Regions from separate parts of the Streptosporangium sp. NPDC050284 genome, predicted to be linked through region 2. Evidence: riboswitches for the same ligand, from Rfam matches in the RefSeq annotation. Region 2 holds a riboswitch; the other holds the start of a gene.
The links. A riboswitch is a leader RNA that binds a small molecule or an ion and turns the genes downstream of it on or off. The one in region 2 is predicted to bind cyclic di-AMP.

Region 1: linked by a shared signal. The riboswitch ahead of ACIBH4_RS03910 (CHAP domain-containing protein) and the one ahead of ACIBH4_RS14510 (hypothetical protein) in region 2 are both predicted to bind cyclic di-AMP.

The regions. Positions count from the first base shown of each region.
Region 1 covers NZ_JBITIZ010000001.1:907,548-910,910, forward strand. Annotated here, with positions in the region: gene ACIBH4_RS03905 (extracellular solute-binding protein) at 1-658, opposite strand, end outside; gene ACIBH4_RS03910 (CHAP domain-containing protein) at 1,090-1,785, opposite strand; cyclic di-AMP (ydaO/yuaA leader) riboswitch at 1,804-1,942, opposite strand; gene ACIBH4_RS03915 (hypothetical protein) at 2,641-3,363, shown strand, end outside.
Region 2 covers NZ_JBITIZ010000005.1:268,748-272,110, reverse strand. Annotated here, with positions in the region: gene ACIBH4_RS14525 (hypothetical protein) at 1-148, shown strand, start outside; gene ACIBH4_RS14520 (roadblock/LC7 domain-containing protein) at 207-587, shown strand; gene ACIBH4_RS14515 (hypothetical protein) at 600-971, shown strand; gene ACIBH4_RS14510 (hypothetical protein) at 1,131-1,946, opposite strand; cyclic di-AMP (ydaO/yuaA leader) riboswitch at 2,192-2,341, opposite strand; gene ACIBH4_RS14505 (DUF4253 domain-containing protein) at 2,652-3,363, opposite strand, start outside.

The sequences.
Region 1 (3,363 bases), on a different contig from region 2:
GGCCGTCGAGGAACTTGGGGTCGGTCTTGCCGGGGTTGGCGGCCTTGAACTTCTCGCCGATCGCCTTGAAGGCGTTCCAGTCCGGCCAGAGCTTGCCGACCTCCTCGCGGTCGGTGGGCAGGCCCGCCTTCTCGAACAGGTCCTTGCGGTAGCACATGGTCATGCCACCGATGTCGGTGCCCAGCGCGAAGAGCTTGTTGTCGGCGTTGATGCCGTTGTCCCACTTCGCTGCGGGGAAGTCGGCCTTACGGCTGTCCAGCCCGTACTCGGCAAGGTCGGTGAAGAACTGCGGGCGGGCCTTCATGAGACCCATCGCGCCCTCGTCCAGGGCGATGATGTCGGCCGCGCCACTGTTGGCCTGCAGGCGCTGGAGCAGCTGCGGAAGATAGACGTCCTCGAAACGGTCGGTCAGGTTCTGGTACTTGACCTGGATGTTCGGGTTCGCCGCGTTCCACGTCTCCACGGCCTTGTCGTAGCCGAAGTTCTCACCGCCGCCGAAGGTGTGCACGGTGATGGTTACCGGCTCGGCCGGGGCGGAGGAACCGCCCTCCGCGGCGGGTGCCGCCGGCTCGCTGGAGCTGCATGACGTGATGGCCAGGGCGGTGGCCGCCATGACCGCGACGGCGGCGAGCTTGCCGTGTCGCTTGTTGTTCAACATTCCGGACCCCTCTCAGGTGGTCGCCCGAATTTCATTGGGAGGCGACATCGCGGACCGGTCCCCGACAAACGCGGTCGTCGCGACGAGATCGTTCCTCAATGTGCTTTTGGGAGCGCTCCCACGAAGAGTGGACGATAGGCAACCAGGACGTCAATATGCCGAAACTCAACCGTTACATCCGGTCGCTTTAGGTGGGACTTTTGGTATGAAAAATGTACATACCTCCCACAAGGGTGATTGGGAGCGCTCCCACCTCACGGGCATACCAGTTGGGGCATTTCGTGGTCGCGCGGGGCTCGCGGGAAGAGCGGAGGGGGCAAGATGGAACGCCGTCAGGGGCACCGCTCGTTCGAGCGGTGCCCCTGGAAGCGTGAGGGCCGCACGCGTTCACCGGCGAGGGGGCCGGGCGGCGGCCAGGGGTCGGCTGGGAGTCAGTCCGAGTAGACCGGGTAGCCGTAACCGACGATCTGGGAGACGGGCCTGACACGCTCCTCGACGACACCGTTGCCGGTGTTACCCTCGATCGTGGTGATCGTGCCGTTCCCGTTGTCCTTCTTCACGAAACCGACGTGGTCGATGCCCTCGATGCTCTTGCCGCCGGCCCAGTCGAAGTAGACGACGGCGCCGGGGGTGGGGGTGGTGCCCCAGTGTCCGTTGTTCTTGAACCACTTGGCGTGGGTGACGGTGTAGGCGTCCCAGCCCATCGTGGGGCGGATGCCGGCCGTCTCGCCGACCCAGGAGACGAACATCGCGCACCAGGGGGCGTTGGCGTACTCGTACACGCTCTTGCCGCCGTCGCGGGCCATGGTCTCCATGGCGCGGGGGCTCGACATGTACCAGGAGTGGAACTTGGTTCCGCCGCCCCGGGAGTTCTCGCGGACGCCGATCTGCTTGGAGGCGATGTCAAGGACCTGGGCGGCCGAGACCTTGGGGAGGCCTTCGGCCACGACCTGCAGGGGGGTCTTCGCGGCACTGGTGCCCTGCGCGCGGGTGTCGGCGGGCGGTGCGTTCACGACACTGTGACTGTCGGCCAGGGCCGCGCCGGTGGTGCCGGTCGCCAGAACGGCGCAGGCGCCCAGGATGGCGCAGGCGGCGCGGGGGGTGGAGGTGAGGCGATGCTTGGTCATGTGGGGGTTCGGCTCCTTGCTTCGCTTCCATACCGCCTACCGGGTTAGCTGACGGGTTCGGGCTGGGAAGTGCCCTACGACGCATGAGTGCGTTGATTCACCCCAGGAACGTGGTTCCCCGGTTCCGCAGACTTCGCGGATTCGGCGGCCGTGCTCACCGATGGCGGAGGGTTCCGCCGGGTGGAGCACGGTCGGGCAATGTGACGGCAATGCACAGACCTGTATAGACCTAGACAATTGCCATGAACAGGACGAACGTACGACAACAGGGCAGACGATTACAAGTAGGACACATTGCTCTGACTTGGTAATACGTCCCAAATGAGGGGGTACGGCAGGGGGCCGCCGGGCGGGGGAAAGGAAGTCGATCATGTCCCTCCGACGTCGGGCGCGTCTTCCCGCGGGGATGGGGAGGGTGTCCGGGATCCCCCGTGTTCACGGCGATTCGGGCTTACCGGGCCCGCCCGCGAAGCGTCGGCCCGGGCGTGCTATCGCGCGAGGAGGAAGGCCTCCATCGAAGATCTTGTGCTCGCCATATTTTCGAACAAATATTCGATAGTAAAAAGTATGCGGACGGTAGGGGTTCTCCCATGAAAGGGCCGGAGAGCGCACGCGGGATCCGTCGGCTCGCGACCATGCCCGGAGGTCCTCCCAACCTCCAGAGGGCTGCGGTTCGAGTTCGGGGCCGACGCCTCCCCGCCCGACGACCTGGTCGACGGACATCCGGTCGTATCCGACCTCGGACGGCGGCCACGGAAAGGCGGAGGCCGGAAAGATCATCTGCAGTCGCGCGTGGTCGGCTGTTCATCCGCAGTTCCCTGCTCCTTAAGGCCACCGGGTTAGGTTGTGCCAGTCGTGAACGGGTCATCGCCCGGCGTGGAGGACGGTCGAGACCACGCGCGGGAGCAGGATTCGGCCATCGCCTGGGTGGAATCCCCGCTGCAGATGCTCTGCGCGGTGGAGGCCCACCACGCCGGGCTGCTCGGCGTCCGCAGCCATCTCGTCCCCCGGGCGAAACTCCGCCCGCTGGCCGTGACAGGCCGCGAACTCGGCCGCCTCACCCTGCCGAGAGGGCTTGAGCTCACCCCGGCACGCCCGGACATGCCCCGGCCTCGCCGGGGTGAGACCTGGGCGGTGGGTGACGCCTTCTCCGGCAAGGTCCAGTTCCGCTGGCTCACCGCGTCCCCCGGCCGGATCGTGATCGTCGACGACGGGCTCGCCACCATCAGGCTCCTGGAACTGCTCACCGGCAGAGCGGGAACGCCCCTGCTGAGGGCGAGGGGGAAGGCGGGAGGGCTCAGGACCGTCCTCGCCACGGCGGCCGGGCTCAGGCTGCGCGCCGCCGCCCGTGCGGGGCGGTTGTCGATCTTCACCGCGCTGCCGGTGCCCTCCGACCTGGCGAAGGCCGTACGTGCCAGGGGAGTCGAGCTGGTCACCCACGACTTCGCCTGGCTGCGATCCCAGCCGCTGCGAAGGCCCCGTCCCGCCGAGCGCACCGTCGTCCTCGGCACCTCGCTGGTCCGCAACGGCCTGATCCACCGCGAACGCTACTTCGGCTGGCTGGCCGGGCTCGGATCG
Region 2 (3,363 bases):
GCCCAGGCGGACGAAGGGCGCCACGGAGATCCCGGCGGCCGGGACGGGCTCCGTGGAGACGTCGGAGCGGATCCCCAGGGCGAACGGGGACCCGGCCGACGTCAACCTGCTCATCCGGCTCAGGAACGCATTGGAGGCAATGACTTGAGCCCGGTCACATGCCGATAAGGCTACGGACGCTGAAGTTGATCGGAAGGAGGATGCCGGTGGAACTGCGCGAGGAGATACGCCGTGAGATGGCGATGCTGCGAGAACGCGTACCCGACGTGGACGGGAGCATCGCGTGCAGTGTCGACGGCCTGACGATAGCCAGCGACCTGAGAAACGACATCGAGCAGACGGGCGCGCTCTCCTCCGCGGTGCTCGCCCTGAGCCGCCGGATGACGGGCATCGCCGGCAAGGGCGCCTTCGAGGAGACGCTGATCTCCGGAACCAACGGCTACGCGGCGTTCTACGCCGCCGGACCCAAGATCGTTCTCACAGTCCTGGCACGCCCGGGGACCAATCTCGGGCTGCTCAGGCTGGAGGGCCGCAAAACGGCGGACAGACTCGCCGCCGTCAGCTCACGCACATCGATATCCCAGTGATCGGAGACAGTAATGGGCAACATGGACATCTCGCTCAAGGAGATGATGGCGATCGACGGCGCCATCGGCGCGGTCGTCGTCGACTACAACAGCGGAATGGCGCTCGGCGCGCTCGGCGGGTCCAAGGACCTCGACCTCCAGGTCGCGGCCGCGGGTAACACCGAGGTCGTCAGGGCGAAGATGCGGACCATGGAGTCGCTCGGCCTCAAGGACGGCATCGAGGACATCCTCATCACGCTCGGCACGCAGTATCACGTGATCCGCCCGATCTCGGGCCGGAGCGGTAAAGGGCTGTTCCTCTACCTGGCCCTCGACCGGAGCCGGGCCAACCTCGCGCTCGCCCGGCACAGCCTGCGCGGCATCGAGGAGAAGCTCGAAGTCTGATCCTCCGCTGCGGTTCGCGCCCCGACAGGCGCGGACCGCACCGGAACCCTCCGCACCTCGGGGACGGTGACGGAGGGGTCGGTTCTTCTGGGCCGCCACGCCGCCGGGGACGGTGGCGGTGGCGGAGGCCGGTTCTTCCCGGCTGTCGCGCCGTCGGGGTCAGTTCTTCTCCGCGGCCACGCCGTCGGGGACATGCTCGGAGACGTGCTCGACCATGACCTTGGGCTTGCCGAGCCAGGGCCGCGCCTCGGCACTCACCAGCTGGGTCTGCAGGCCGATGCCCAGCTTCCTCGCCATCGCGAAGACGGTCGTCGGCGGCTGGGCCGGGCTGGTGTCCCTGCGGTTCCACGCGCCGGTGGAGAACGCGACGGGGTGGTTCTTGATCCCCGTGCCGTTGCCCCACTTGGTGACGACGTACTGGATGTCGATGTGGCCCATGCCCCCGTTGCCGTCCACGCCGAGTGTGCGGGAGTTGAACGTGCCGCCGGTCAGGTCGGCGAAGGTCTTGGCGTCGATGTCGATCATGATGCCCCGGTTGGAGGGGGTACCCGGGCCGCGGTCGCCGACGAAGAACTTCGCCTTCTTGCCCTTGTAGAGGACGTATCCCTCGGTGAACAGGGGCCAGCTCGGGCTGGCGATCATGCCCTTCTGCATCGGCTTGCCGCTGGCGGGCAGTCCGGTGTCACCGGCCCGGCCCGAGGAGTCGTCCCAGAAGTAGGAGGCCGTGGTCGCACCCTGGAGGAGAACGGCCTCGGTACCGGCGGGCGCGGCGGCCGCGGGGTCGTTCGCGAGGCGGGTGGAGGCGGGGGCCGCGGAGGCGGGAAGCGCCAGGGCGACACCGCCGGAGAGGAGAAGGCTCGCGGCCGTGAGGGCCGCGGCGAGGCCGCGCCCGAGGGAGGTGTTCCTGTACGAGGGTCGCTCGCCCGGACGGGGCTTGTTCAGGTCGTTCTTGTGCATACCAAAGGAGGGGTGCATGGAGAAAGGGCTCTTTCACGAGGGAACGGGGCGGCCGTGTGCGAACACCGAAGGGGTGCACCGGCGGGGACGCGCTCATCGGAAAAGGTGGCGTAGTCGGATCAGCCGATCGCTACGCGGAGCACGGTCCTGAAGATGCCGCGATCAGGCGCGGCGGGTCGAGGGGCGGGGGGCGGCGTGAAAGTTCAGGTGGTCGGTGCGGACAGTGGGTCCACCGACGTGGTGACGCGGTGATCCATGAGGGGATCTCCTCTCCATCTCGTCTACCGGGTTAGCTGACGGGTTCGGGCGGTGGAGTTGCCCTACCGCCGCGCGTTCGCGGCGGATTCACCCCGGAAAATTGGTTCCCCGGCTCCGGAGCCCTGCGGGCCCTCGGGATTCGACGTCGGCCGGCCGCCTCCTCTTGTGAAGGGCAGGTCGCCAACCGATAACAGTGGACACTACCCACCAAATCGGACAAAGCAAAGCAAACACCACGAAAAACCCAGAAGATCTACCTAAAAGCTTCAAGGAAGCCCCATCGATCGCCCCGCCAGGTCGGCACCCGCCCTACCAGCGAGAACGCCTTCCCCATGCCGTCATTCGCCGCGAGAACCCCCGCCCCCGGACCCGCGCGGGGGCCTCCACCGGCGGCCGACAGCCCGTCCCGCCGGACGAAGCTCCTCCCCGAGATCCGGGATGGGCCCCCGGGTCATCCCCGTCCGGTCAGTCCCACCAGAACGACCAGGCGTTCCTGCCCTTGATCTGCTCGGCGTAGTCGATGAGGGTCCCCGCCCCCTGGATGATGCTGTCGGGACAGAACGTCCAGTGTTCCGCCGCGACGTGCAGGGCGTGCTCGGAGGTCGTCGGAGGCGCGGCGACGCTGAGGTCGAGGGTGTTGAAACCCATCCCGACCACCCGCACCCCGAACCTCTCCTCCCAGCTCCGTACGACGGCCGCGAGCGGGACCATCCACTCGTTGTGGTTCAGGGCGCCCTGCCAGCCCATCACGGCCAGGGCGTCGGCCCCGCGCTCCACCGCGACGAGCCCGAGCGGGGTCCTGCGCTCGGCCACCAACCCGGCGTACCAGTCGGCGACCACACCGGGATCGGCGGCGAGCCTTCCCCCGGGCGCCGGGCCCGGACACTCGGGACCGTAGGGGTCGAGAAGTTCGAGCTGGTCCAGGGTCGCCCTCGCGATCCAGTCGGACCACACCTCGGCCATGAACGCGGCGGCGTTGTAGTTGTCGATCTGAGCGGCGGTGTCAGGGGCGATCTGGCCGGCCGACCAGGGCTGGACGGAGTCCTCCAGCAGAACCGGCCACAGGCCCGACTGCTCGTGCTGAGCCCTCAGCCGGGCCCAGTACTCGCCGGAGACCGTCACCTCACTCAGCCAGAACGCCGGACGGCGACGGACCGCGAGCTGAGCGTAACCGGGG